DNA from 2 places in the Ralstonia condita genome. Region 1 is predicted to be linked to the other one. Evidence: predicted binding sites of a transcription regulator. Region 1 holds the regulator's gene; the other holds the start of a gene.

Region 1 (11,170 bases):
GTGTCTGCAGGTTCAGCATGCATCGGCCCCGCAGCGCAGGGGGTTGCGCACGGCCAGCGTGGCCTGAAAGCGGGCGCGACGGCGCTGAGGCTCTGCCGGCAAGAAGTGCAGATCTTCCGACTGCGCACCCTCAGGCGGCACAAGTTCGGGGAACAGTGCGGTGTCGCTTATAAGTGGAGGCTGAGCCCGAAATCTGTCTCCGTGCACGACGAGTGTTACGTGGATGAATTGCACGCGATGCCAGTCTTGGTCGTTCATTGCCCGTGCCGACATGGTGATGGCGGACGATGTCGCCGTTGGAGCGAGCGTGTAGAGCAGTTGGAGGGTTTCCACGCCTCTCACGAAGCCGTCGCCGGTCGCTTCCTCAGGCGAACGCTCAAAGTCGCGCTTGATGGACCTGCACATCAGTTGCGGTTCCCGTTCCGGGTCGGAGCTGCGGGAGACGTACAGGAGGATGTAGCCGGCGCGAGGGTCGCGCTCTCCAGCGATGCGCTCGGGGACGCCGTGCCCGGTGCAGTCACGCGTGGCGCCGTCGTGACTTAGCCCCTGCGGCTCGGTGCTGCGGCCGGCGAAGCGAATCAGGAGGGCATCACTGCAGCCTGGCGCATTGCAATGCGAGGCAAGACCTCGGCAAACCAAGGTGGAGAGCATGGCGGGGTCGCCACAGTCGTCCTTGCCGACAAGCGAAGGCGGTGCATCGGCATCAGGCCATCGACGCATCGGCGAGGAAGACGGCGTGTCAGTGATCCAGCCGGCCTGGCGGACAGCGCTACCGATCAGCTCCAGCGCCTGCATGCCACGATCCTCAATCAGCGCTTCGTCGGCCAAGCGCTGGTAGCGCGCTCGAGCGACCAGCGTCAATTGCAGCGCGATGGCCAGCACCATCAATGCGATGACCATGCCGACCAGCAATTCCACCAGCGAGGCACCGTGTGCAGGCCGGGCGAGCGTGCGTGGCATCTCAGCGGACTGCTGGTTGTTTGGGGGATACAGGGCTAGCGGCGTTGAATTGGCTGGCGGCGCGGCTGGTTGCTTCCAGATAGTCGAACGCCTCGAATATGGTCACCGCGCCGAGCGACAGGAGGGCGAGGGCGACGAGGGATTCGATCAGGATGGCGCCGTGCTGGCGGAGTAAATGGTGATGTGCGGACATGATTCGGCTGTCGCGTGGAGTCAGCCGTTCAAGTTAGAGAGAGTTCGGCCGCATTACTGTCATATCTGGTCAATACCCTTTTCTGCGGTCGGGCACGTGGCGGGTGTGGGGGTGAATCGTTGGTTTTTCACCACCGCTGGCGTTCGCGCTACTCGGCATTGGAGGCGTGCGTTGTTGACACTTTTTGACTAATTCCTCACTATTTCAGGAATTCAGCTGCCTGGGCTTTTTTCGCCGGGCCGAATGTCGCATTCGCGGGGGCGAGTGCGGCAAGAAAAAACTTAATCAGCACTAATTTCTCTGCGCGCGCGAAATCGATTGCGCCGTGGGTGCTACATAAAAAAATAGTCGGGGGTCACATGCACAATGGGAGTTCGCCCATCGGGCAGTATCGGCACGCGGTCCGGCAGCGCCACCTAGGCTGAGAGATAGAGATGCGCGCATGGGTTCGCGATTCTCTTTTTGCCCTTCGGTCTTGCGAAATAGGTCAGGACGTTTCGAGCCACCAGGCGTTACGCGTTTGTCGTGTTGCATCGCACGAAATGCGTTGCCTGCCTAGAAACAGCACTCGAATTACGCCGACAGTCCACGGTTTCACGCTGATCGAGTTGATGGTGGCCTTGTCCATCCTTGGCATTCTGTTGGTGGTTGCGATCCCTTCGTTCGCCCCCACGCTACGCAGCAACCGACTTTTTGCCACGCAGACCGAGTTGATGTCTTCGCTCGCCTTGGCTCGGAGCGAGGCGGCTAAGCGCGGCATTCCAGTCAGTGTTATCCCGAGCGCTCCGTCCGGAACGGTTTCAGGCAACGAGTGGGGCGCCGGCTGGTCTGTTTGGGTCGACCAAAATGCCAACGGAACCGTCGATAGTGGAGAGGTTTTGCGTGCCCACGAGGCCTCGCCATCTGGGTTGACGATCGGCGTGCCAAACAGCGGCGTCATCAAGTTCGATGCTCATGGTTTTCTCTCGCCCGCCGTGTTACGGCAGTTGAAAGTCTGCTCCACCCCTCGAGGCACGCCGGGATATCAGATCACGATTCAACCGAACGGGCTGGTCGACTCTGCTAGCGCAACGTGCCCATGAATGCCTCCGATTTGGATCTCAGATCTCGCGGCTACGCGCTGCTGGAAGCGTTGATTGCGCTCCTCATCATTTCTATTGGTCTCGTCGGGATTTCACGCTTGCAATTGGTCGGGATGTCGAGCTCCAACATCTCCACACAACGAAGCAAGGCTGTGTACCTGGCTTATGAGATTGGCGACAGGATACGCGCCAATCTCTCGGGCTATTCTGCGGGCGCCTACAGCAAGTTGTCGGGTACCGCCACAAATCCAAATTGCGTGTCGACATCAACGGGATGTTCGGCAGCGCAGATTGCCCAGAACGACTACTACGAGTGGTCCAGTGAGCTCAGCACGCAGCTTCCGCAGGGAGCCGGTGTGGTTTGTTTGACCAGCACGATTTCATCGACCGCTACGCCTGCAGCCCCCGGTTGTGACGGCAGCGGAACCATGTACGCCATCATGGTCTGGTGGACCGAGAACGGTCAGCAACAGATGCTCTCTCAGAGCTTCAGGCCATGATGAACAGACGACAAACCGGCTTTTCGTTAGTGGAACTCATGGTTGGGCTGACCGTGGGCTTACTGCTTGTCGGCGTGGCCGTCTCGATCTATCTCTCGGGCCGCCAGACGTCGCGCGTGGTGGATACGGTGGGCCGTTTGGAAGAGAGTGCTCGCTTTGCCGTCGAATCGATCGAGCAGGACATTCGTATGACCGGCTTTCGCGGTTGTAATGGCGTGGCCAATTCGCCCGTCAATACGCTGAACTCGCCTGGTTCCTTCAACAATCGATTCGATCAAACGCTCTTCGGGTTCCACGGTAGCGGATCGACGTGGTCGCCAGCGCTGGATACGAGCATCAGCAACCTGCCGATCCCGCCGGCTGCGGGGACGGACGTCATTGCCATCAAGCGGACCTACGACAACGGTGCCGCATTGACCGCGCAGATGACCGGGACGACAGGGGTCGTGACCGTGGATGCCAGTGCACCATTTGCTCAGGGTGACTACGTCTTGGTCTCCGATTGCGAGGCTCAGGCGGTCTTCCAGGCAACACAGGTCGCCAGCAGCCCAACGGCCGGTTCGCTGTCGCACGCTGCGATCGCCGTGCCGACACCGGGCAATGCCAGTGCCGATCTCACCCATGTCTTCAATACGGATGCATCGGCTTATCGTGTCGTGACCAAAACCTATTACGTAGCCCAGAGCGGCAGGAATGGGGCGGTCAAGTCTTTGTGGTCGTACAGCGTGCCCGACTACACAGGCGCCGGCCAGCCTCAGGAACTGGTGGAGGGGGTCGACAACCTGGTGCTTCTCTACGGGGAGGACACGGACGGTGACCAGGCCGCGAACCGTTATGTTACGGCTGATCAGGTCGGTAACTGGAATAACGTGGTTAGCGTACGAGTGCAACTCCTGATGGCCTCGGTCCAGAACGGCGTGTCGCCCGTTACTCAAACGTATACCTTCAATGGCGCTTCCGCGACGGCTGCCGACAGACGGATACGGTCGGTCTTCACGAGCGTGATTACGCTGCGTAATCGGGTGATGTAATGCGAGTGATCTTGAACAGGCCGCGTGGCGCAGAAAGCGGTGTTGCTCTGCCCGTTGCGCTGGTGTTCCTTGTGCTTCTGACGCTTTTGGGGCTGGCGCTCGTCAACGGTTCGGTGATGCAGGAAATGATGTTGGGCAACACCAAGGACAGTCAGTTGGCGTTTCAAGCAGCGGAGACTGCGCTTCGTGATGCCGAGTTGGATGTTGCTCAGAACATCACCTCGACAACGGCGTTCGTACCGGCTTGCACAACCGGTCTCTGCACCCCGCCATCCTCCTGGACAAATCCGAAATCCGCGTCGATTTCCACGCTGATCGACTGGACTAATAGCGCGAATACGCGCAGCTACGGCGCCTATACAGGCGCGCCTGCGTTGCCGAATGTTGCTTCTCAGCCCTTGTACGTCATCGAAAAGCTCTCAGGCTTGTCGGTGCCGGCGGGCGAAAGCATCGGGATTGGAGTCAAGCCGCCGGCAGGCGGGACAGCCTATCGGATCACGGTCTATGCGACCGGGGGGCGTCCCGAAACACATGTTGTTCTCGAATCCATTTACGTCAAGCGCTGAGGCTACGATGAAACGATCTCTCCTACGCAGGGCGCTCGCGTTGTTGCTTTCTTCGCTCTTGCCTCTGACGACTCATGCAGCATTGCTGACGATTGCTCAGTATCCGCTGTTCTTATCGAGCAACACGGCCACGCCCAATATTCTGGTCGTCTACGACAACTCGCAGTCCATGGACGGCACGATGGCGGGCCAACTGATCGCAGGTAGCGATCCGACGACCCGTGGCAACATTGCGCGCTCGGTCATCACATCGACGATCTCGAACTACCGGTCTCAGTTCAACTGGGGGCTGGCGACATTCGATGCTCCGGGCCCCAGTCTGTACAACACCTATGCCTACTTCTTTGGGAGCGCCAGCACCATGGTGTTCACCAATGACTGTGTGAATGGCATTTCCGCATCGAATGCGGGGCTGCGTTGTATTCAGAATCCCCAGCAGGGTGCCTCTTATTCGTATCTGACCTACGAACTCAGTGGTGATGACCCTGCCATCAACGACGTCCTCTACTACAACGGTACGTGGCCATATCCGTGGGCCATTGGCCTATCCGGCGGGACTACCGGCAACCCCAATACCAATTACAACGGTTGTACGACGCACGCCGACGTTTCGACCTGGAATTCCAGGGATTTTTCGAATTGCCAGCAAGTTGGTTTCACTCCGACGGACGCCGGGTTTCTGCCGGGCAACCCTCCGTATTCGCGAATGGTTTGGGCGAAGCGTGCGTGGGGCTACTATGCCAACATCAGCGGGACCGGCAAGATGGTGGAAGCAGTGCAGGCGGATTCGACCTCGCACTATCAGAATCTGATGGACTATCTGGCCCCGGAGACAAATTCCAATTCGCCGGCGAGCGGCCACAGCAAACTGGAACTCAAGAACGGAGCAGTAGCTACGCCCCTGTCGGGAAGTCTGCAAACGGCAAAGAGCTACTTCGCAGGGTCGCAGAGTGGCTACACGACGCCTGTGACGCAAAGCTGCCAGAAGAATTTCGTTCTTCTGGCGACCGACGGCAACCCTACGGGCAAGACCAACGGTTCAATGTGGTCCCTCGCCGATCAGAAAAGCACCTATAACGCGAGCACGGGACAGTGGACTTTCTCTAACGCCGCGAACGACGTGTTCAACCAGCTCACCGCGTTGCGCAGCACAACGGTGAAGGGCTTCGCCAGCCCATTTGATATCCAGACATACGTTGTGGGGATGGGCAGTACCGTGTCCAACCCCGCTTCAGTGGCCGTGTTGAATCAGATGGCGAGTTTGGGAGGTACGCGCAACGCCTACTTGGCGTCGGACGCGGCAACCCTGCAGCAGCAGTTTCAAAGTATTGCGGCCGACATTACGACCAAGGTGGCTGCGGCTTCCGCTGTTTCGCTGAACGCGGGCTCCTGGGGAACGGGTACTGCGTTGTATCAGGCAAAGTTCAGCAGCGCGGACTGGTCCGGGCAGTTGCTGGCATATGCCATCAACGCGGACGGCTCGCTAGGCAGTCAGCTCTGGGACGCGGGTCAGCAGATCAATTCGCAAAATTGGGACGCGGGGCGCCAGATACTGACCTATAAGCCTTCTGCCGCGCTCGGAGCGCGCGGTATTCCTTTTCGCTGGCCGGCATCTCCAAGCTCACCAAAGGCGACCGAGATGGATTCAGCCCAGTCGACGAAGCTGAACTACAACGCCGCTCAAACCGCGAACGATGGCTATGGTGCGCAGCGAGTGAGCTATCTGCGTGGAAGTAGCGCTAATGAAGCCAACACTTGCGGCTCATGCACGCCGTCGTTTCGCAACCGGCCAACGAGCAAGTTGGGCGACATCATCCACTCGTCGCCAAACTACGTGGGCGCACCGGCGTTTAATTATCCTGACAACATGGAGAGCGTCCCGTATTCGGCGTTCGTATCGACCTGGCGCAACCGGTCGCCCATGATTTATGTCGGGGCCAACGATGGCATGCTGCATGGCATCAATGCGTCGACGGGTAAGGAGTCGATGGCCTATGTTCCGGCCGCTGTCTACAGCAATCTGAGCATGCTGACGGCGCCCGCTTACACGCACCAGTATTACGTTGACGGCTCCGTTACGGTGGGCGACACGTTTTATAAGGGGGCGTGGCACACGTTGCTATCGGGTGCGCTAGCCGCGGGAGGGCAAGGCGTTTTTGCGCTTGACGTAACGGATCCGTCGAAGTTTTCCGAGTCGACCGCAAGTCAAGTCGCTCGCTGGGAGTTCACCGACGCAAACGACCGCGATATGGGCTACAGCTTTGGGCAGCCGTTGATTGTCAAGACGAACAATGGCAGGTGGTCTGTCATTGTGGCGAACGGTTATAACAGTACGCAACCCGATGGCGCCGCGAGTACGACCGGACACGCTGCGTTGTTTGTGCTGGACGCAGAGACAGGCGCGATCACCGCGAAGATCGACACGAATGCAGGTACTACTGCCGCCCCCAATGGTCTGTCGGGGCCTACCGCCGTTGATACCAACGGAGATGGTGTTGCCGACGTTGTTTACGCGGGTGATCTGGCGGGCAACATGTGGAAGTTCGATCTGTCGAGCAGTTCGGTCAGCAATTGGGGTATCGCTTACGGAACTGCCGCGTCTCCGCAGCCGTTGTTCAGCACGGGTGGACAGCCCATCACGGTGCGCCCCGACGTGACCAGGAACTTACAAGGCAACTACCTTCTGGTCTTCGGTACGGGGCAGTACTTCACCACGAGCGACACCGGATCCACTTCCGCCCAGACGTTCTACGGCATCATCGACAAAGGTGCGACCATCGGTGGTTTGTCGAACCTCCAGCAGCAGACCGTGCTGGGCACAGCAGTAGGTCCTGACGGCAACACGTATCGCATGACGACACACGCGGTCGGAACGCCGAGGTTGGACACCTTGCGGTCCGGTGATGGGGTGATCTCGCTCGGCTCCTACAACAGCGCAAAGCTGGGGTGGTACATCAATCTCCCGTCCACGGGAGAGCGCTCGGTGACCGATGCCACGATCCGCTCAGGACGCGTGATCTTCAATACGGTTATCCCGTCCACGGCTCAATGCAGTGCCGGCGGTACAGGGTGGGTGATGGAACTCGATGTCTTTACGGGGAATCGCCTCGACAGCCCAACCTTCGATACGAATGGCGATGGGGTCATCAACAGCGCCGATTTGCTCCAATATGGCAACGCGCCCGCCAACACAAGTGGCCGCCAAGTCGGGTCGATCCCGGCTGCCCCGGGTTTTCTGCAGCCTATTCAGGCGCCGGGAGCTGCGCCGTTCGAAAACAAGTACGTGAATACCTCTGCCGGCGCGATTCAGGTCATTGGCGAGACCGCTGGCAAAGGATCTCGAGGTCGAGTGGCCTGGCGCCAATTGAATTGAAGAGAGCGGATGAATATGAAGAGACTATTTGTGATTGCCACTTTCGTGTTGGCGAGTCACTCCTCACATGCCGCCCTCGCACTGGGAGGCGGGGAGTCTGGCCACGCAATCCCCCACTTCGGGTCCGGGAGGGTGCAGTCTCATTCTGTTGAGGCGCCGCATATGCTGGATGGCGTGATCACATCGTTCAATTTGAATCACGCTGAGATCGTCATTCACGGCAATCATCTTCGTCTCAGCCCGGCTGTGCGCGTGTTTAACGCTGCAGGTAGCGAAGATCGCCTTTCGTCGCTGCGTGTGGGCCAGGAAATTCACTTTCTCCTCGATCCGAAGGACGCTTCCGAGCGAACGATTTCCATTATTTATCTGCGATGAACACAGAACGCGGAAGTGCTCGCCCTCGTGGCTTCACATTGGTTGAGTTAATGATCACAGTTGCTATTGTGGGCATTCTCGCGGTCATAGCCTATCCGTCGTTCACGAGCTACATACAGAAGTCGCGGCGCGCGGACGCCAAGGCAGCACTGCTCGCTGTGGCCCAAAAAATGGAGCAATACCGCTCGTTAAGCAACTCTTACGCAGGGGCAACGCTGGGCGCCAGCGGCGTCTACGCCAGCAGGTCAGAGAATGGCTACTACGCGCTGAGCTTTTCGGTGGCGCCCACGCAGACGCTCTACACGATTCAGGCTGCTCCGCAGGGCGGGCAAGCGACAGATGCCTGTGGCACGTTCAGCTACGATCAGGCCGGAAACAAGGCCGTCTCGGGGGGCACATTAACAGCATCAAGTTGCTGGTAGGGTTGGCCGCACAACCTTACTTGCGCACATTCGTCGCCGCGACCTCGTCCAGCACGTCGCGAAACTCCGCCAGATCCTCAAAGCTCCGGTACACCGACGCAAACCGGATGTACCCGATCTTGTCCAGCCGCTTGAGCTCGCGCATCACGAGTTCGCCGACGCGGTCGCTGCCGATTTCCTTGTCGCCGTGGCTGAGGAGCTTTTCTTCGATGCGGGCGATGGCCTCGTCGATGGCCTCCGCGGAAACGGGGCGCTTGCGCAACGCCAGGCGCATGGAATCCTTGACCTTGTTGCGGTCGTAGTCGACGCGGCTGCCATTCTTTTTGACGACTGCCGGGAAGAACAGCTCGATGCGCTCGTAGGTCGTAAAGCGCCGGTCGCAGGATTCGCAGCGACGGCGGCGGCGCACGGTGTCGCCTTCTTCCGACATCCGGGTCTCAATTACCTGGGTGGCCGCGTGGCCGCAAAAGGGGCATTTCATGCCGGTGGTCTCCTCGGCAACCTCAAACACGCACTGCGCTAAAAAAACAACGCCGCGATGGCCTTGAGGCGCATCGCGGCAGGGTACTGCATGGCCGTGGGTGTGTGGGCCCCGACCGGGGTTGGATGCCTCAAGCGTAGACCGGGAACTGCTTGGTCAACTCGGCCACCTTGGCGCGAACGGCGGCAATGTTCGCCTCGTCGTGCGGGTTATCCAGCACATCAGCGATCAGATGAGCCACCTTCACGGCTTCGGCTTCCTTGAAGCCGCGCGTGGTCATCGCCGGGGAGCCCAGGCGGATGCCCGAGGTCACGAACGGCTTTTCCGGATCGTTCGGAATCGCGTTCTTGTTGACGGTGATGTGTGCGTCACCCAGCAACTTCTCGGCTTCCTTGCCGGTGATCTTCTTGGCGCGCAGATCGACCAGCATCACATGGCTTTCGGTGCGGCCCGACACGATCCGCAGACCACGAGCCATCAGCGTTTCGGCCATGGCGCGCGCATTCTTCACCACTTGCTCCTGGTAGGCCTTGAACTCCGGCGACAGGGCTTCCTTGAACGCCACCGCCTTGCCGGCGATCACGTGCATCAGCGGGCCGCCCTGGATGCCCGGGAAGATGGCCGAGTTGATGGCCTTCTCGTGTTCAGCCTTCATCAGGATCACGCCGCCGCGCGGTCCGCGCAGGCTCTTGTGCGTCGTCGTCGTGACGAAGTCGGCGTACGGCACGGGGTTCGGGTACACACCCGCGGCGATCAGGCCGGCGTAGTGCGCCATGTCCACCATGAAATACGCGCCGATCGACTTGGCGACCTTGCCGATGCGCTCGAAATCGATGCGCAGCGCAAAGGCCGATGCGCCGGCAATGATCAGCTTCGGCTTCTTCTCTTGCGCCAGCGCCTCGAGCGCGTCGTAATCGATGTCTTCTTGCGCATTCAGGCCGTAGCTGACCACGTTGAACCACTTGCCGCTCATGTTGAGCGCCATGCCGTGCGTCAGGTGGCCGCCTTCGGCCAGGCTCATACCCATGATCGTGTCGCCCGGCTTGAGCACGGCGAAGAACACGCCCTGGTTGGCCTGCGAGCCCGAGTTCGGCTGCACGTTGGCGGCTTCCGCGCCAAAGAGCTGCTTCACGCGGTCGATGGCGAGCTGTTCCACCACGTCCACGTATTCGCAGCCGCCGTAGTAGCGCTTGCCGGGGTAGCCCTCGGCGTACTTGTTGGTAAGTTGCGAACCCTGCGCGGCCATCACCGCCGGCGAGGTGTAGTTCTCGGAGGCGATCAGCTCGATGTGGTCTTCCTGACGCTGGTTTTCCTTCTGGATGGCGGCGAAGACTTCGGGGTCGATCTGGTCGATCGTGTAGCGGCTGCGTTCGAACATGGCGAGTGTCTTGGTAAAAACGAAACGGAAACGGCGGAGGTCGGGCGAGGCGGGCGGGCATCGGGAAACGCGCGCGGCTTGGACACTGCGTCGGCGTTGGCCGATGGCAGCGGGTGCCCAAGTCACCCTGCTTCCCATTCGCTGCCCAGGCGAGCGGCAGGCGTCGTTGTGCATGACGCCAGAAACCTTGCGCTTCCTCGTGGTCGCTGCCCACATGTCGAGGCTGCTTGGAGCAGTCTCAGGATTCGCCAGTCGCGCAAGGTGGAATGGTTGCTCGCGAGTGTACGACAGCGCTATGGCCGCCGCAAGAAGCGGGCGCGCAGATCCGCACATTCCGCAGCAACAGTGGCCGATGCTTCAGGTAAACTCTGCTCTTCGTTTTTTTCTCAGGCTCGGAGACACTCCCATGATCGTATTCGTGACCGGCGCGACCGCCGGCTTCGGTGCAGCCATTGCGCGGCGTTTCGTGCGAGAAGGGCATCGCGTGATCGCGGCTGGTCGCCGGCAGGAGCGTCTCGACGCGCTCAAGGCCGAGCTCGGCGACGCGCTGCTACCGATCATCCTGGACGTGCTGGACCAAGACGCCGTCGCCGCGCTGCCGGGTTCGTTGCCCGAGGGCTGGCGCGAGGTTGACGTTCTGGTCAACAACGCGGGTCTGGCGCTGGGCTTGGAGCCCGCCCAGCGGGCAGACCTGACCGACTGGGATCGCATGATCGGCACGAACTGCTCCGGCCTGGTTCATATGACGCGCGCGTTGCTTCCTGGCATGGTCGAGCGCAACCGCGGGCACATTGTCAACATCGGCTCCA
Region 2 (11,170 bases), on a different contig from region 1:
CGTGGTAGTGCTTCTTGGCCCAGTCCAATGCTGCGGCGGCAATCTCAACCGGCTTCTGGTCCGGCTGCGAGGGGAAGAAGTCCGCGCCGACCTGTTCGGAAACGGTCTTCAGCTGCGCGATGGCGGCGGGGCGGTACACGTCGCACGACACCGTCAGGACTTTCTTCTTCTTGTTCTCTTTGAGCCACTTGGCGAGCTTGCCGACCGTGGTGGTCTTGCCCGCGCCCTGCAGGCCGGCCATCAGGATGATCGCGGGCGGCGTGACGTTGAGGTTCAACTCCGCCGCGCGGCCGCCCATGATGTTGCTGCCGACGCCTTCCAGCGCTTCCTGGCCGCCGATGATGGCCGTCAGCTCGCGCTGGACGATACCGACCAGCGCCTGGCCCGGCGAGAGGCTCGTGATGACCTCCTCGCCGAGCGCCTTTTCCTTGACGCGGGCAATGAACTCGCGCACGACCGGCAGCGCCACGTCGGCTTCGAGCAGCGCCAGGCGGACTTCGCGCAGCATCTCGGCGGTGTTGGCTTCGGTCAGGCGCGCTTCGCCGCGCATGGTCTTGACCACGCGCGCAAGCCGTTGGGTCAGGTTATCCAGCATGACAGTGACAGGGATCCGGAATTGAGGACGGAGGGGGCCGGCGCAGGCATGGCTTGCCCCGGCTGGAATGTGCGTTTCGCTTGGCCGCCCGCTGAGGCGCTCGGCGGGGGGCGTTCCCCAGCCAAAACCGGGGTGCGCTGCGGTAAACTGTGCAGATGGTCATTGTACTGTATGCGCTGACGGCGCTTCTCTACGGCACCCTCGCCTCGGCGGCGTGGGCTCAGCATGCTGGACGCGGCGGGCTCGGGGCCCCGGCCGCTACCAGCGCCATGGCAGGCGGGCAGCCGCCGGGCGCCACGGTGCTCGTGCCACCGCCTCCGGCATCGGCCGACTCCGCCCCCCGCTGGTGGCGTTGGGCCCTGCTTGCCGCCTTGGCCGCGCATGGGTTCCTGTTGCACGAAACCATCTTTCCGGCCAATTCGATGGTCTTTGGCTTTGCCTATGCGCTGTCGGCCATGCTGTGGCTGGGCGTGGGCATCTTCTGGATCGAGAGTCTGTTCTTCTCGCTGGCGGGTTTGGGGCTGCTGGTGATGCCGGTCGCGCTGGTTGGCGTGCTGCTGCCACTGGCCTTTCCCGGTACGCAGATCCTGGGCTATGCGGCCAGTCCGCTGTTCAAGCTGCACTTCGCCATCGCCAACGTGGCGTATGGGCTTTTCACGCTCGCGGCCTTCCACGCCATCCTTATGCTCGCCGCCGAGCGTCGGCTGCATACCATCAATCGGCCGAACGAGGCGGGGTGGCTTGGCCGCTGGCTCGACTTGCTCCCCCCGCTGCTTACGTTGGAGAAGCTCCTGTTTCGCCTCATCGGTGCGGGTTTCGTGCTGCTCACGCTGACCATCGCTTCCGGTGTGGTGTTTTCGGAACAGCTCTTCCACCGTGCCTTCCAGTTCGATCACAAGAACGTGTTTGCGGTACTGTCCTGGGCGATGTTCGGCGGCATCCTGCTGGGCCGCCGGTTCCGCGGCTGGCGCGGCCGTGTGGCGCTGCGCTGGGTGATGGCGGCGTTCGCGATCCTGCTGCTGGCGTATGTTGGCAGCCGCTTCGTCCTTGAAGTCATCCTGCATCGCGTGTAGTGCGCTTTCGCGCCACCTCTGTCACTTCCGCTTTCCATGTCCCGTCCTGTCCTGCTGATTCTGATGCTGCTCGCCGGCTGGTGGTGGCTGAGCCGCGTGGGGACGCGGCCGTCGCGCTCGTCGGGACCCGCGTCGCCGGGGGCGTCTGGACGCCCGCCTGAAGGTCGCACGTCCCAGCCGATCGAGCGGTGCGATGTATGCGGCGTGCATGCCCCGCGCACCGGCATGGTCGCGCTGCCCGGCGGCCGCTACCGCTGCCCCGAACACGCCGATCGGAGCGGCGCGTGATGCCCGATGCGTCCGGCACGTCGCCGGCCGGGCCGCATAAGGTCGCAGGTGCCGGAGCGCGCCGACTGCTCTCCCGCCTGAACGCGTGGCGCGCCCTCCGATCTGTCTGGCTGGAGCCCGATCCGCCTGAATTCCAGTGGCGCCTGATGCGCTATTTCGCGTTCAGCCGCGCGGCGGTGGCCTTGGTGCTGCTGCTATTCGTGATGGTGCCGCGCGGGCACGACGAAACCGCAAGCCTGCCGACCAGCGACACGCTGCTGAGCCTGACGTTTCCGTACCTGGCCGTGGCCCTGCTCATCCTGGCAACGGCGGGCTGGTGGCGCACGCGCTTCCAGTTCCGCGTGCGGCTGGACGTGGTGCTTGATCTTCTGTTTCTCGGGCTCGCATATGCCACGCTCTCGCGCTTGTCAGCGAGTGTGGCGATGGTGCTGCTGATGCCGGTGCTGGCCGCCGGGGCACTCACGAGCCTCCTGTTCGCACTATTCACTGCCGCGGTGGCGTCGATGGTGGTGCTGGCGGAGCCGTTCCTGCAGATGCTGAGTGACGGCATGATCGCGCCGGGGCTGGCTTCGGCAGGACTCTATGGTCTCGTCTACATGACAGCCGCGTCCATGATGTACGGCCTGTCGCACCGCCAGATCGCGCAGGAGCGCCTGACCATGGCGCGCGAGCGTGAATTGCGCCTGCAGCAGTTGGTCAACCGGCTGATGGTGTACGACATGCAGGACGGCGTGATGCTCGTCCGAGCCGATGGTCGCGTCGTTGCCGCCAACCCCGCGGCAGCGATGTTGCTGGGTGTGCCGCAGAGCGCGTTTGCGGGAAGTGGCGCGATGCTGTTCGACCTGAAGGACGTGCCCCACCTGCGTCCGCTGCTCGAAACGTTGCGCCAGTGGCTGCGCCGCAAGAGCCGCCCCCCGGGGGCCGTTGACGCTGCCGCAGAGGACGATGCTCCCCGCATCCTCGACCTGCTGCCGATCGCGTCCGGCGGACGTGCGCCTGCGCTGCGTGCGCGCTTGCGGCTGCGGTTCATCCTGCCGAGCCTGGCGAATCTGCGCAGTGTCTACATGGACAGCCTGGTCAGCTCGATCGGCTTCGGTTCGGCGGGGGAGGGCAGCGAGGTGCGGCGTCCGCGCAGTCTCTCAGCCGAGGCCACTACGCGGAGCTGGTCAGCGGACGACGAAGCCTTCCTGCGCCATGAGCTGCACGACACCGTCCTGATCCACGTGGAAAGCTGGGAGCGCGTGGCCGAGCAGGCACAGCAGGAGAAGCTCGCGTCGATGGGCCGGCTGGTGGCCAGCGTTGCCCACCAGATCCGCAATCCGCTGGCGGCGATCAGCCAGGCCGCCGAATTGCTCGACGACCCGGGCGATCGCGGCGAGCACGCGCGCCCAGAGGGCTCCGGCGTCGAGACCCGCCTGTTGCGCATCATCCGGGACAACGTGCGCCGGCTCGATCAGGTCGTCGCCGACGTGCTGATGCTGTCGCGCCGGCCACGCGGCGAGCGCGTGCGCGTGCAGCTTGCCCAGGTGCTGCCGGAAGTGGTGGAGCGCTGGCGTGCCGAAGCGCTGCGTCGCGCCGGCACCGAAATCAATGCCAACCTCGTGCGCGTGGCGGTCGATCTGAACCGCCCGGTGCTGTTTGACCCCGCGCAGCTGCAGCAGGTGGTCGGCAACATGCTCGACAACGCGCTGCGCTACTGTCGCCGTGTGCCGGGCTCGATCCTGCTCGCAGCCGACGCCTTGGACGACACCCACGCCGAACTGGTCATCTGGAACGATGGCCCCGAGGTGCCTGTCGAGCAGCAGCGCAGCCTGTTCGAGCCGTTCTTCACGAACGACGCCCAGGGCACCGGCCTGGGGCTCTACATGGCGCGCGAGTTGTGCAGCGCCAACGATGCGCAGATCCGCTACGGCGCAATCGCGCTGGAATCCTTGCTCGAACGCACCGGAACATTGACCATGGAGACGCACGACGCGTTGCCGCGCCGCGCCTTCGTCATCACCTTGATGTTTGATCAACCCGCCCTGCCGATCGCGGAATGAACCGCCGGCTGATTCTCCGCAGATCCCGCTGATCCATGTCCAAAGCCGCCATCGTTCGCGAACCCATTCTCGTCGTCGATGACGAGGCCGATCTGCGCGAGCTGCTGGAGATTTCCCTGCGCCGCATGGGCCACGACGTGGTCCTCGCGAGCGGGCTGGCCGAGGCGCGCGACGCCTTGTCCCGGCAGCGCTTTGCGCTCGTGCTGACCGACATGCGCCTGGGCGACGGCCTGGGCATCGAGCTTGTGCGACAGCTTTCTGCCACGGCTGACCGCACGCCGGTGGCCGTCATCACCGCATACGGCAGCGCCGAGAACGCCGTGGAGGCCCTCAAGGCCGGCGCCTTCGATTACATCGCCAAGCCGCTCTCGCTCGATCAGTTGCGCAGCCTCGTGCTCAATGCGCTCGGTCGCCAGCAGCGCGATCCCGATCCGGGTAACGCAGACCTCGCCGAGCGCACCAGCGAACTGCTGCCCGGCCACTCTGCCGCCATGCAGGAGGTGCGCCGGTCGTTGATGCGCTTGGCGCGCAGCATGGCGCCGGTGGTCATCAGCGGGGAGTCCGGCAGCGGCAAGGAGCGGGCCGCGCGCGCTATCCACGCCCTGTCGGCACGCGCGTCGCGCCCGTTCGTGGCCGTCAACTGCGGGGCGATTCCAGAAAACCTGATGGAAGCCGAGTTTTTCGGCTACGTGAAGGGTGCCTTCACCGGCGCCGACAGCGATCGCCAGGGTTTCTTCCAGGCGGCCAACGGCGGCACGCTCATGCTCGACGAAGTGGCCGACCTGCCACTCACGATGCAGGTGAAATTGCTGCGCGCATTGCAGGAGCGCCGCGTGCGCAAGATCGGCGAGAGCCGCGAAGACCCGGTCGATGTGCGCGTGGTGTGCGCCAGCCACCAGAACCTCGCGCGTCTCGTGGCGGCTGGCCGCTTTCGTGAGGACTTGTTCTATCGCCTGAACGTGCTGGAGCTGCGCATGCCTACGCTGCGCGAGCGCGCCGAAGACGTGCCCGTGCTGGCCGGCGTATTGTTGGAGCAGCTCGCCAGCCGCTACGGCGATCCGCGCCCCAAGCGCCTCACACGCCCGGCGCTGCAGCAGTTGTGCGCTTATCCGTTCCCGGGCAACGTGCGCGAACTGGAGAACCTGCTCGAGCGCGCCTACGCCTTTGCGGAAGGCGAGTCGATCGACGTGGACGACCTGGGCGCGCTGGGCGCCGAGATCGAGCGCTCGCCGCTGTTTCATCGCACGCGGGACGCACAGGTGGCTGGCATCCCGATGCCTGGTCATCCGATGGCGCCGCCGCCTGTCACCGGATGGCCCGATGCGGTCTACCTGCCGCAGGCGGTGCCGGCCCCGGGCCCGACCGGCATGGCGCAGCCGATGCCGCAGCCGGCTGAACCTGCACCGGTGGCTGAGCCGCCGCTGCCGAGTGTCGGGCTACCGATCGATCTGCCGGCCTATCTGGAGTCGGTCGAGCGCAACGTGCTCCTTGCCGCGCTGGACCAGACCGGCTTCAATCGCACGGCTGCGGCCAAGCTGCTCGGCCTGTCGTTCCGCCAGTTGCGCTATCGCATGCAGCAACTGGGCATTCGCGACCCGCGTGACGTCGAACCGGTCGCCAACGGCCTGAATGGCGATGCCTGAGCCGCATGTCCCGCACGTTGGCGCCGATGGCTGGGTCAGCGGCACGCGCCGCCATCCGTCGCCGAATATCGACGCGCGGCCGGCAGGCATGCCGATCGATCTGATCGTGCTGCACAACATCAGCCTGCCGCCTGCGCGATCCGCAGCCGACTTCGGCACGGACGCCGTGCTCGACTTCTTCACCAACACGCTCGACTGCAGCGCGCATCCGTACTTCGATCAGTTGCGCGGCGTGCGCGTGTCGGCCCATTTCTTCATCCGCCGCACGGGCGAATGCGTGCAGTTCGCGTCGTGCGACGCGCGGGCGTGGCATGCCGGTGCATCGGACTTTTTCGGCCGCACGCGCTGCAATGATTTCTCGGTCGGCATCGAGATCGAGGGCACCGACCATTTGCCCTTCACGCACGAGCAGTACGCCGCCACGGCGTCGCTCGTCCGGGCGATCTGCGCGGCGTATCCGATTACGGCGATTGCGGGGCACTCGGACATTGCACCGGGCCGCAAGACCGATCCAGGGCCGCATTTCGACTGGGCGCATCTGCGCGCGCTCGGCGGGTTCCACGCGGCGCTGTTTCCGTATCAGCACGCGCGCTGAAGTGGAAACAGGCGGCCCCGTTGCGAGGCTGCCCGCGTCTTCCTTCCCGGCTGTCTTCCTGGTTCATCGCTTCAGGTGCCCATCGCGGGGTCGGACACGCCTTCCTTGCCGTTTCCATGCGACCCGCAAAGCGCCGCGTGAAGCTACCCTGCGGCACCATCATCGTGAAGTCGCACCAGTGGCCCTGGCGCGCGATCGGCCGTTGACCTTCGTGACGTCGGTGTCGGCGATGGCCTTGTCTTCCACCTTCTGCGCGCCGAGCACCGGGTCGAGCATGTAGGCGCTGAAGCGCTTCGCCTGCGCGTCGACCGACAGGGCGAGATACGCCCACAGGTTGGCGCTGAACGTCATGCCCGGGGTGTCATCGCGCTTGCCGCCGCTGCCCAGGTGGCAAGCGCACCTCGCAGTCCCCGAACGTCGTCAGCGCAGCGGCCAACGTCGTGCGCAGCGCTCGGCGCGGCTGCTGTGATTGCGCTCCCTGCAGCGCGACCGGATCGCGGGGTTGGGGCCTGTCGATCAAGTGATAGCCGCGGCAAGAATGTTGATGCGGCGATTCGGATTTCTTCAGCGTTTTCGGCGTCTGTAGAGGGGGCGTACTGCGCAGGGTGCACCAGTGCAGTGCGTGCCACCCCTATCCAGGGGACGGACGAGGTGACGTCTATCGGGCTTTTGCATTCGATAGAAAGAATTATTCTGACAAGACGTCCATTGCAATGCCGCATGCTGGCCCCGCCGACCCGTTGTGGAGACTGGGGTAGCGGGCTTGCGGCACTGCATTCCGATTGCAAAAAAGCCTGTTCGCCCGCATCTGTCAAGACTAGGCAAACTCGATCGATCCACTATACTTGGGGTCAATCCCGGGACGAGACACTAGATGTAGTGGTAGCTTTCCGGGATTCTTATTTCGGCGCCACGCGGGGGCGGGCGTACGGCAGGTGAGGCCGGCGCTTGGGAGCTGAGAAAAGGCAAGGGTCTTTTCCGTCTCTTTTTCCGGCGCGGCGCAAGGGTTCGCCCCATCGGGCGAGCCGCCAATCGAACGGTTCAACAGGAGTCCACATGCAGACGGCCCAATCCGAAATTCACTCCGGCACCGCCAATCCCACTCAATTCACGCAAAGCGCTGGCGGCACGGCCGTGGCCCCCAGCGCTGGCTACGCCGACTACAAGATCATCCGCCGCAACGGCGCGGTGGTCGGTTTCGAGCCCTCCAAGATCGCCGTGGCCGTGACCAAGGCCTTCCTCGCCGTGAATGGCGGGCAGGGCGCTGCTTCTGCGCGTGTGCGCGAGCTGGTCGAGGGCCTCACGCAGAACGTGGTGCGCGCGCTGCTGCGCAGCCGCCCGAACGGCGGCACGTTCCATATCGAAGACGTGCAGGACCAGGTGGAACTGGCCCTGATGCGCTCGGGCGAGCACGACGTGGCCCGCGCCTACGTGCTGTACCGCGAGCGCCGCGCCCAGGAGCGCGCGCAAGCCGGTGAAACCCAGCAGCAACCGGCCTTCATCGGCCTGAACGTGACCGACGGCGGCATCACCCGACCGCTGGACATGGCGGCGCTGCGCAACGTGATCGTCTCGGCCTGCGAAGGTCTGGGCGAAGCGGTGGACCCGGAGCCGATCCTCAAGGAAACGGTCAAGAACCTGTATGAAGGCGTGCCGATGACGCAGGTGTACGACTCGGCCATCCTGGCCGCGCGTACCCTGATCGAAAAGGACCCGGCGTACAGCCAGGTCACGGCGCGCATCCTGCTGCACACGATCCGTCGCGAAATCCTCGGCGAAGAAGTCACGCAAGCCGAAATGAGCACGCGCTACGTCGATTACTTCCCGCAGTTCATCAAGCGCGGCATCAACGCCGAACTGCTCGACGACAAGCTGGCGCAGTTCGACCTGGCCCGCCTGGGTGCCGCGCTGGACGCCTCGCGCGACTTCCAGTTCAACTACCTCGGCCTGCAGACGCTGTACGACCGCTACTTCCTGCACATCAATGAAACCCGCATCGAGATGCCGCAGGCATTCTTCATGCGCGTGGCGATGGGCCTGGCGCTGAACGAAATCGACCGCGAAGCCCGCGCCATCGAGTTCTACCAACTGCTGTCGTCGTTCGACTTCATGTCGAGCACGCCGACGCTGTTCAACTCGGGCACGCGCCGCTCGCAGCTCTCGTCGTGCTACCTGACCACCGTGTCGGATGACCTGGACGGCATTTATGAAGCGCTGAAGGAAAACGCGCTGCTGTCGAAGTTTGCCGGCGGCCTGGGCAACGACTGGACCAACGTGCGCGCCCTCGGCTCGCACATCAAGGGCACGAACGGCAAGTCGCAAGGCGTGGTGCCGTTCCTGAAGGTGGTCAACGACACGGCAGTGGCCGTGAACCAGGGCGGCAAGCGCAAGGGCGCCGTCTGCGCGTACCTGGAAACGTGGCACCTCGACATCGAAGAATTCCTGGAACTGCGCAAGAACACCGGTGACGACCGCCGCCGCACGCACGACATGAACACGGCCAACTGGATCCCGGACCTGTTCATGAAGCGCGTGATGGAAGGCGGCGAGTGGACGCTGTTCTCGCCGTCCACCTGCCCGGACCTGCATGACAAGGTCGGCAAGGCATTCGAGCAGGCCTACCTGGCCTATGAAGACAAGGTCGCGCGCGGCGAGATCAAGCTCTTCAAGAAGATGCCGGCGCTGCAGCTGTGGCGCAAGATGCTGGGCATGCTGTTCGAAACCGGCCACCCGTGGATCACGTTCAAGGATCCGTGCAACATCCGCAGCCCGCAGCAGCACGTGGGCGTGGTGCACAGCTCCAACCTGTGCACGGAAATCACGCTGAACACCAACGACAGCGAAATCGCCGTGTGCAACCTGGGTTCGGTCAACCTGGTCGCCCACCTGGTCAAGCAGGCGGACGGCAGCGTGGTGCTCGATCACGAGAAGCTGAAGAAGACCGTGCGCACGGCCATGCGCATGCTCGACAACGTGATCGACATTAACTACTACGCGGTCAAGAAGGCACGTGATTCGAACCTGCGCCACCGTCCGGTCGGCATGGGCATCATGGGCTTCCAGGATGCGCTGCACGTGCTGCGCGTGCCGTACGCCAGCGATGCAGCGGTGCAGTTTGCCGATACCTCGATGGAAGCCGTGTGCTACTACGCCTACTGGGCGTCGACCGAGCTGGCCGAAGAGCGTGGCCGCTACAGCAGCTACAAGGGCTCGCTGTGGGATCGCGGCATCCTGCCGCAAGACTCGCTCAAGCTGCTGGCCGAAGAGCGTGGCGGCTACCTGGAAACCGACATGTCGTCGACCATGGACTGGGACAGCCTGCGCGGCCGCATCAAGCAGTACGGCATGCGCAACTCGAACTGCGTGGCGATCGCCCCGACGGCAACGATCTCCAACATCATCGGCGTGTCGGCCTGTATCGAGCCGACGTACCAGAACCTGTACGTCAAGTCGAACCTGTCGGGCGAATTCACGGTGGTCAACGACTACCTGGTGCGCGACCTGAAGGCACGCGGCCTGTGGGACGAAGTGATGGTCGCCGACCTGAAGTACTTCGATGGCTCGCTGGCCCGCATCGACCGCATCCCGCAAGACCTGCGCGACCTGTACGCGACGGCCTTCGAGGTGGAGCCGACGTGGCTGGTGGAAGCTGCATCGCGCCGCCAGAAGTGGATCGACCAGGCGCAGTCGCTGAACATCTACATGGCTGGCGCGTCGGGCAAGAAGCTGGACGACACGTACAAGCTGGCCTGGCTGCGTGGCCTGAAGACCACGTACTACCTGCGCACGATCGGCGCCACGCACGTCGAGAAGTCGACCGTGTCGCGCGGCACGCTGAATGCGGTGTCCTCGGGTAGTGATACAGGTGGTGTGTCGGCTGCAGGTGCATCGGGCGTGACGTCGGCCGCACCGACCAGTGCGCTGGATGCCGCCGCTGCCACCGCCCAGGCCATGCCGGAAGCCGAAGGCGCCGTGTGCACGATGCGCCCGGGCGACCCCGGTTTCGAGGAATGCGAAGCCTGCCAATAAGTCAAAACAGGTGTCTGCGGTTGCTCCCGCGCAAGCGGGGGCAACGTGGCCTGAGCGACACTAGGCCACACTAGACGCGCGTCGCCCGGAAATCGGGTCGACGAGTCAAGAATTCAGGAGAAACACACATGCTGAGCTGGGACGACGACGTCAAACCTGCCGCACAACCCGCCGCTGCACCGCAGCCGGTGTATCAACCGCAACAGCCGCAACTGCAGTCCGTCACGCCGGACCAGGGCGGCGTTCTGCCCCCGTCGGCCACCGCGGCTGCCGGTACCGGCATCCTTGGCAACAACCCGAACGCCGCCGCCGCGCAAAGCAAGCGCCGCGTGAATGCTGCTGACAAGCGCGTCATCAATGGCGCCACCGACGTCAACCAGCTCGTGCCGTTCAAGTACAAGTGGGCGTGGGAAAAGTACCTCGCCGGCTGCGCGAACCACTGGATGCCGCAGGAAATCAACATGTCGCGCGACATCGCCCTGTGGAAAGACCCGAACGGTCTGACCGAAGACGAGCGCCGCATCATCAAGCGCAACCTGGGCTTCTTCGTGACGGCCGACTCGCTGGCCGCCAACAACATCGTGCTGGGCACATACCGCCAGATCACTGCGCCGGAATGCCGCCAGTACCTGCTGCGCCAGGCGTTTGAAGAGGCGATCCACACGCACGCCTATCAGTACATCGTTGAGTCGCTGGGCCTGGACGAGGCCGAGGTGTTCAACGCGTACCACGAGGTGCAGTCGATCCGCGACAAGGACGAGTTCCTGATCCCGTTCATCGATACGCTGACCGATCCGTCCTTCAAGACCGGCACGCCTGAGAACGACCAGAAGCTGCTGAAGTCGCTCATCGTCTTCGCCTGCATCATGGAAGGCCTGTTCTTCTACGTCGGCTTCACGCAGATC

The links. Region 1 encodes NrdR, which represses ribonucleotide reductase genes. Its sites were predicted from a motif close to CACNANATNTNGTG; they were not measured.
Region 2: a site for NrdR is predicted at 7,105-7,118, ahead of R2N03_RS00365 (ribonucleoside-diphosphate reductase subunit alpha). Genes of this name have one in related genera too.

What each region holds. Positions count from the first base shown of each region.
Region 1 covers NZ_CATYWO010000004.1:212,939-224,108, reverse strand. The annotation lists gene R2N03_RS14850 (pilus assembly protein PilZ) at 1-19, opposite strand, end outside; gene R2N03_RS14845 (PilW family protein) at 13-960, opposite strand; gene R2N03_RS14840 (type II secretion system protein) at 962-1,153, opposite strand; gene R2N03_RS14835 (GspH/FimT family pseudopilin) at 1,588-2,235, shown strand; gene pilV (type IV pilus modification protein PilV) at 2,232-2,735, shown strand; gene R2N03_RS14825 (PilW family protein) at 2,732-3,766, shown strand; gene R2N03_RS14820 (pilus assembly PilX family protein) at 3,766-4,332, shown strand; gene R2N03_RS14815 (pilus assembly protein) at 4,340-7,705, shown strand; gene R2N03_RS14810 (hypothetical protein) at 7,868-8,080, shown strand; gene R2N03_RS14805 (type IV pilin protein) at 8,077-8,502, shown strand; gene nrdR (transcriptional regulator NrdR) at 8,519-8,983, opposite strand; gene glyA (serine hydroxymethyltransferase) at 9,114-10,361, opposite strand; ZMP/ZTP riboswitch at 10,498-10,627, opposite strand; gene ydfG (bifunctional NADP-dependent 3-hydroxy acid dehydrogenase/3-hydroxypropionate dehydrogenase YdfG) at 10,768-11,170, shown strand, end outside.
Region 2 covers NZ_CATYWO010000001.1:74,728-85,897, forward strand. The annotation lists gene ffh (signal recognition particle protein) at 1-595, opposite strand, end outside; gene R2N03_RS00335 (cytochrome C assembly family protein) at 751-1,668, shown strand; gene R2N03_RS00340 (hypothetical protein) at 1,705-1,956, shown strand; gene R2N03_RS00345 (ATP-binding protein) at 1,953-3,998, shown strand; gene R2N03_RS00350 (sigma 54-interacting transcriptional regulator) at 4,034-5,641, shown strand; gene ampD (1,6-anhydro-N-acetylmuramyl-L-alanine amidase AmpD) at 5,634-6,236, shown strand; partial or broken gene R2N03_RS00360 (hypothetical protein) at 6,435-6,648, opposite strand; gene R2N03_RS00365 (ribonucleoside-diphosphate reductase subunit alpha) at 7,293-10,265, shown strand; gene R2N03_RS00370 (ribonucleotide-diphosphate reductase subunit beta) at 10,394-11,170, shown strand, end outside.